2 regions of the Burkholderia aenigmatica genome follow, and region 2 is predicted to be linked to the other one. Evidence: predicted binding sites of a transcription regulator. Region 2 holds the regulator's gene; the other holds the start of a gene.

Region 1 (3,378 bases), 1.2 Mb from region 2:
CTGGGTCATGTCCTTGTAGACCTGTTTGCCGGTCATCACGTAAACGGCTTCCATGATGACGAGCAGCCAGGACAGGCCGAGCGTCAACGGCACGAACAGGAAGTGGTAGAGCGCCGTGATGCCGAACTGCAGACGTGACAGATCGACAACTTCACTACTTATCATGGTGGTCTCCCTCGGTAGATGCAGGCGCCGGTACCGAGAGCAGCTTCTCGGCGACGGCGGCAGGCGGCAACGACATGTGCTCGGCCTGCGGATGATTGAAGAATGCGTATTTGAGCGACATCAGGAGGATCAGCTTGACGATCAGCACCAGGGTGATGTCGCGGGCGAGGGTCGGTCCGCGTGCCCACGCGGCGATGCGCGCGCGCCAGCCGATCGTACCGGCCGGCCGCGGCGGAGGCGGCGCAGGCTCTTTATTGATCGAGATCAAGGCGATTATCCTGAATCGATTTAGGTCGGATTTGGGGCGACTTTACGTCGGATTTATGACGGCTGTGAAGCTGTTTTAATCCTTCTGCGCCTGACATGCCAATTTTAAAAGGACGGCTTTCCAATGCCGAGTGCTGCGCTGCGGCAGACCGTCGCGAAACACGGGCCGAAATTTGAGGCAGATCAAGGTTATGCGGAAGGGGCCCGCAAACGGCCTATTACCTGACGAATCAGGTCAATTAATCGGCAAAGAAACGAGTGGAGAAACGAACGAAGAAACGAATGAAATGCCCGGGAAAAGACAGGCGAAAAAAAACCGCTGCCGGGCGGGCAGCGGTTTTTGATGAAGCGCTCTAAATCGCAGCGATTTACGCGTATTCGGCGAGGGCGGTGCGCATCTTTTTCATCGCGCTCGCTTCGATCTGGCGGATGCGTTCCGCCGACACGCCGAACTCGGCGGCGAGATCGTGCAGCGTCGAGCCGCCCGAGCCGTCGTCGTCGACGTGCAGCCAGCGCGCCTCGATGATGCGGCGGCTGCGCGCGTCGAGTGCGCCGAGTGCCTGCGCGATGCCGTCCGTCTGCAGCGTGTCGCGCTGGCGCGCGGCGAGCACGGCGGTCGGTTCGTTGTGCGAGTCGGCCAGGTAGGCGATCGGCGCGTACGACTCCTCGCCGTCTTCGACCTGCCCTTCGAGCGCGATGTCGCCGCCCGACAGGCGCGTTTCCATTTCGGTCACGTCTTCGCGCTTGACGTTGAGTTCCTTCGCGAGGCCGTCGATTTCCTCGGGCGTCATCGCCTGCAGGCCCTTCTTGTGGCTGCGCAGGTTGAAGAACAGCTTGCGCTGCGCCTTCGTCGTCGCGACCTTCACCGTGCGCCAGTTGCGCAGGATGTACTCGTGGATCTCTGCCTTGATCCAGTGGATCGCATACGACACGAGACGCACGTTCTGGGCCGGATCGAAGCGCTTCACGGCCTTCATCAGGCCGATGTTGCCTTCCTGGATCAGGTCGCCGTGCGGCAGGCCGTAGCCGAGATAGTTGCGCGAGATCGACACGACGAGCCGCAGGTGCGACAGCACGAGGCGGCGTGCCGAGTCGAGATTGTTGCCTTCACGGAATTCGGTTGCGTACTGGCGTTCCTCTTCGGCGGTCAGCAGCGGAATACGGTTGACGGCCTGGATATACGCGTCGATGTTGCCAAGCTGGCCCGGCAACATCGATTGGGCTGCGAGCGCCAGCGAGCCTGCCGATGCGGCCTTGGCCGGCGTCGGGCTCAGGGTGTTCGGGAGGGTCAGGGCGTTGCTCACTAAAAAAACTCCTTTGGAATCAGGGACAAACCCCCGGTCTCGAATGAAATTCCGTGGGCCATCTTAGCACTCCCGCAAGACGAGTGCTAATTCCTTAGAGCAAGCGTGGGCATCGGAGTTCCCGCTTTTTCTATCGAGCCACTCGAGCCGATAGTCTAATCTGCGACAGAGGTGGAGAAGCGAAGTTCCGTAAGCCGTTGTTTCTGATGGTAATCAGTAGACGATTTCAATTTTTGTCGTTTTGGAAGGAAGCCATTTCGCTTTGTGATGCCGATTCGAAAAGTCCTTTACCATACCATTCAGTTCGCTCGAGCCGGCCGAAGCGGCAGGCTCCATTCAACCCATAAAGTTGGAGTGTCAGATGAACAATAAGAAGAATCGCCGGCCCCGCAGCCGGCTTGCGCTGCACGCGATGCTGGCGGCGTCCCTTCTGGGTGGATCGGGTGCGGCATGCGCGGATCGATGGGGGATTCAGGCGGGCGGCGGCTTTTCGGATCGCCGCGGGGTCGACAAGGCCGATCTCGGCGTGGTGTGGGATCCGGGCTGGAACTGGTGGGAAATCGGCGGCTGGCACTTCGCGTTCGTCGTGGAAGGGCACGCCGGCTACTGGCATACGGGCGGCAACGTCCACAGCAGCATCGGCGAATTCGGCGTGACGCCGATGTTCCGCTTCATCAAGAGCGCCGGGGCGATCCGACCGTTCATCGAGGCCGGCGGCGGCGTCCGGCTGCTGACGCACCCGACGATCTCGGACAGTTTCTCGATGGGGACCGCGTTCCAGTTCGCACCGACCGCGGGGGTGGGCGTGCAGTTCGGCCAACGGCAACAGTATCAGGTCGGCTACCGTTTTGAACATGTGTCTAACGCGGGTATCAAAGAGCCGAATCCTGGTATAAATTTCCACCAGTTCTACTTGCAGTACAACTTCTGATCCGCACGCCCGCGCACGGCGTGCGCGTTGCCGAGGAGTCAGGCGATGGCGAAGGTGGTCGATGCGGTCCGCGCGCTCGAGCGCGACCGGTTCCGGGCGATGGTGGACGGGGACGGCGAAGCGCTCGACACGCTTTTGTCGGACAAGGTGTTCTTCGTGCACACCAACGGCAAACGCGAAACCAAGCAGCAGTTCATCGACGCCATCGTCGCCGGCCGCCGCCGCTATCGCCAGATCGAAATCCAGTCGCAGGACGTGCTGCCCGTCGGCGATGCAACCTGCGTCGTCACCGGGCGCGCGTTGATCGAGATGGAAACGAACAACGGCGGCCTGGTCTTCCCGATTGCGTATACCTCTGTCCACACCCACGAGCAGGGCCGCTGGTGCCTGTTCGCGTGGCAGGCGACGCGGTGCGCGACCGAGACCTGAGCGCGCGTGGCGCTCCTTTTCATGTCCCGACCGAAGCGGCCTTCTGGGCCGCTTTTTGCTGCCTCGTGCGGCGCGGATCGCGCGGCGCACGGGCGGTCACGCTCCGCTCGCTGACGTTTGAACCCTGAAACGGAACCCGGCGCTCAGGCCGCCGCGCGGCGATCCGCGCAGTGCCAGGCCGAGCGGTTGATCGCGCTGACGACCGCATCGAGCGCGGCGCTCGCCGCATCGGCGTGCAGGCCGACGCCGTGCCGCAGCGGCGCATCGCCGACCCGGCAGCCG
Region 2 (3,378 bases):
CTTGTAATTCATCGCAGCCTCCGCCGGGCCGCCCCAAGGAGGCTGACCGCCCCCTCGGGGGGCAGTGAACGAAGTGAGCGTGGGGGTCGTTTCATCTCAACTCACCGTTTCGGGCTGCGCGGCCCTGACCGGCCAGCCCTGCAGATTCTCGGCAACGATCTCGCCGAGCGCGCCGATCCACGCGGGCGCGCCGTTCAGGCACGGAATGCGGTGGAACGCCTTGCCGCCGCCGGCGAGGAACTCGTCGCGCACTTCCATGCCGATCTCCTCGATCGTCTCCAGACAGTCGGCCGTGAAACCGGGACAGAACACGTCCGCCCGCCGAACGCCGGCCTCGCCGAACTCGCGCAGCGTCGGCGCGGTGTAAGGCTGCAGCCATTCGGCCTTGCCGAAACGCGACTGGAACGTGATGCGGCATTCGGTCGTCGACAGCCCGAGCGCGGCCATCAGCAGCGCGCCCGTCTGCTGGCACTGGTCGTGATAGGGGTCGCCGAGGTCGAGCGTGCGCTTCGGCACGCCGTGAAAGCTCAGCACGAGCTTGTCGCCAGCCGCGAAGTCGGGCCGGCCGTGCTGCGCCCAGTACTGGCGCACCTGCTCGGCCAGCGCATGGATATAGGCCGGATGGTCGGCGTAGTGCCGCACCGTGCGCACCTCCGGCTGGTTGCGCATGCGCGCGAGCGCGTTGAATGCGGCGTCGAATGCGGTGGCGGTGGTCGACGCCGAGTATTGCGGATACATCGGCATCAGCAGCACGCGCTCGACGCCCGCGCGCTTGAACTGCGCGAGCGCGTGCGAAATGTTCGGGCTGCCGTAGCGCATCGCGTAGTCGACCTGCACCTGATAACCGTTCGACGCAAGCAAGTGCCGCACGCCGTCGGTCTGGCGCTCGGTGTGCACGCGCAGTGGCGAGCCCTCGGGCATCCAGACGGCCGCGTATTTCTTCGCGGACGCGCGGCCGCGCAGCGGCAGGATCAGCGTGCGCAGCAGCACCTGCCAGACGGCCTGCGGAATCTCGACGACCCGCGGATCCGACAGGAATTCGGCCAGGTAGCGCCGCACCGCGCGCGGCGTGGGCGCGTCAGGCGTGCCGAGATTGATCAGCAGCACGCCGATGCGATGGGCAGCCGCGATGCTCGAAGGCGGCTCAAGATCGAAACGCATGGGCAATTACGTGCTCGGGGCACGGGACCGGACGGCTCTCAATTATAGCGGGCCGCCCCGCGCCGGTCGGCTGGCCGTTCGGCCGACTGTCTACTTACGCGGCGCCGAGGCACGATGACGGGGCGGGATCGGGCTGGCGAAGGCAGGCTACTGCTGGCTCAGCGTGAGCGACAGCAGGCGCGCGGTGATGTCGACGATCGGTATCACGCGGTTGTACGCCATGCGGGTCGGGCCGATCACGCCGAGCGTGCCGACGATCTGCCCGTTCACCTCGTAAGGCGCGGTAACGACGCTCATTTCCTCGATCGGCACGAGCGTCGATTCGCCGCCGATGAAGATCTGCACGCCCTGGGCGTGGCTCGACACGTCGAGCAGTTGCAGGAGGCCCGTCTTTTGGTCGAATACGTCGAACAGCTTGCGCAGCCGCGCCATGTCGGAGGAAAGATCCGCCACTTCGAGCAGGTTGCGCTCGCCGGAAATCAGCACGGTGTCCTCGGTGTCGGGCACCTCGGTGCTGGCCGTCACGGCCGCATGCATCAGCGTGGTCATGTCGCCGCGCAACTGGTCGATCTCGTCGCGCAGGCGGCGGCGCACCTCGTCGAACGACAGTCCGGCGAAATGCGCATTGATGTAGTTGGACGCCTCGGTCAGTTGCGACGGCGAGTAATCGCGCGGCGTCGCGAGCATCCGGTTCTGCACGTCGCCCTCGGGCGTGACGATGATCAGCAGGATGCGCTTGTCCGACAGGCGCATGAACTCAATCTGCTTGAACACGTGGCTGCGGCGCGGCGTCAGCACGACGCCCGCGAACTGCGACAGGTTCGACAGCACGCTCGCGGCGGCCGCCACGACGCGCTGCTGCGGCTCGCCGGCCTGCAGCGTGTTCTGCACCTGCCGCGCGACGGCTTCGGCGTCGATCGGCGCCTCGACCGTCAGCATCGTGTCGACGAACAGCCGGTAGCCACGCGGCGTCGGCACGCGGCCGGCCGATGTGTGCGGGCTCGACACGAGGCCGAGCTCCTCCAGGTCGGACATCACGTTGCGGATCGTCGCCGGGCTCAGCTCGAGCCCGGAGTAACGGGACAACGTGCGCGATCCGACTGGCTGACCGTCGGCGATATACCGTTCGATCAGGGTTTTCAGGAGGGTTCGTGCGCGAGGATCTAGCATGGTGGAAAATTTTAGCGCAACCGCGCGACCGCGGCGAGTGGCGCGGCCACCGATGCGCGGGCCGGCCCGATCCGGCCCCGCCTGCGCACAGCCGGTTCTTTTCGTCAACGAGCTATGGTGTAATGCCGGCATGAAAACCGGTAATCAGTTCAACACTGTCGCGCTCGTCGGCCGGAGCAACACGCCGAACATCGCCGAGCCGCTCGCCACGCTGGCCGCCTGCATCGCCAAGCGGGGCTTCGAGGTCGTCTTCGAAGCCGAGACCGCGCGCGAGATCGGCATCACCGGCTACCCGGCGCTGACCCCGGCCGAAATCGGGGCACGCGCCGACGTGGCGGTCGTGCTCGGCGGCGACGGGACGATGCTCGGCATCGGCCGTCAGCTCGCGCCGTACAAGACACCGCTGATCGGGATCAACCACGGGCGGCTCGGCTTCATCACCGATATCGCGGCGGCCGACATGCAGGCGCTCGTCCCGGTGATCCTGTCGGGCAAGTTCGAGCGCGAGGAGCGCGCGCTGCTCGAGGCCCGGATCATGCGCGACGGCGAACCGATCTACCATGCGATCGCTTTCAACGACGTCGTCGTGAACCGCAGTGGCTTCTCCGGGATGGTCGAGCTGCGCGCATCGGTCGACGGCCGCTACATGTACAACCAGCGTTCGGACGGCCTGATCGTCGCCACCCCGACCGGCTCGACCGCTTACGCACTGTCGTCGGCCGGCCCGATCCTCCATCCGCAACTGCAAGGCATCGTGCTCGTGCCGATCGCGCCGCACGCGCTGTCGAACCGGCCGATCGTGCTGCCCGACGATTCGAAAATCGCGATCCAGATCGTCGGCGGGCGTGACGTCAACGTGAACTTCGACATGCAGTCGTTCACCGCGCTCGAACTGAACGACACGATCGAGGTGCGCCGCTCGAAGCACACGGTGCCGTTCCTGCACCCGATCGGCTACAGCTACTACGCGACGCTGCGCAAGAAGCTGCACTGGAACGAACACGCCTCGAACGAAGACGACAAGGCGTCCTGACGCCACCCCGCCCG

What was found. The regulator HrcA, encoded in region 2, represses chaperone genes, less so after heat shock. The targets are predictions, from matches to a motif close to TTAGCACTCNNNNNNNNNGAGTGCTAA.
Region 1: a site for HrcA is predicted at 1,800-1,826, ahead of rpoH (RNA polymerase sigma factor RpoH). Genes of this name have one in related genera too.

Annotation. Positions count from the first base shown of each region.
Region 1 is NZ_CP184468.1:3,245,139-3,248,516, reverse strand. Features, by position in the region: gene ACN8ZM_RS15215 (cytochrome ubiquinol oxidase subunit I) at 1-165, opposite strand, end outside; gene cydP (cytochrome oxidase putative small subunit CydP) at 155-433, opposite strand; gene rpoH (RNA polymerase sigma factor RpoH) at 801-1,736, opposite strand; gene pagL (lipid A 3-O-deacylase PagL) at 2,098-2,667, shown strand; gene ACN8ZM_RS15195 (nuclear transport factor 2 family protein) at 2,713-3,096, shown strand; gene leuA (2-isopropylmalate synthase) at 3,240-3,378, opposite strand, start outside.
Region 2 is NZ_CP184468.1:758,498-761,875, reverse strand. Features, by position in the region: gene ACN8ZM_RS03630 (RNA-binding S4 domain-containing protein) at 1-12, opposite strand, end outside; gene hemH (ferrochelatase) at 97-1,161, opposite strand; gene hrcA (heat-inducible transcriptional repressor HrcA) at 1,309-2,331, opposite strand; gene ACN8ZM_RS03615 (NAD kinase) at 2,462-3,364, shown strand.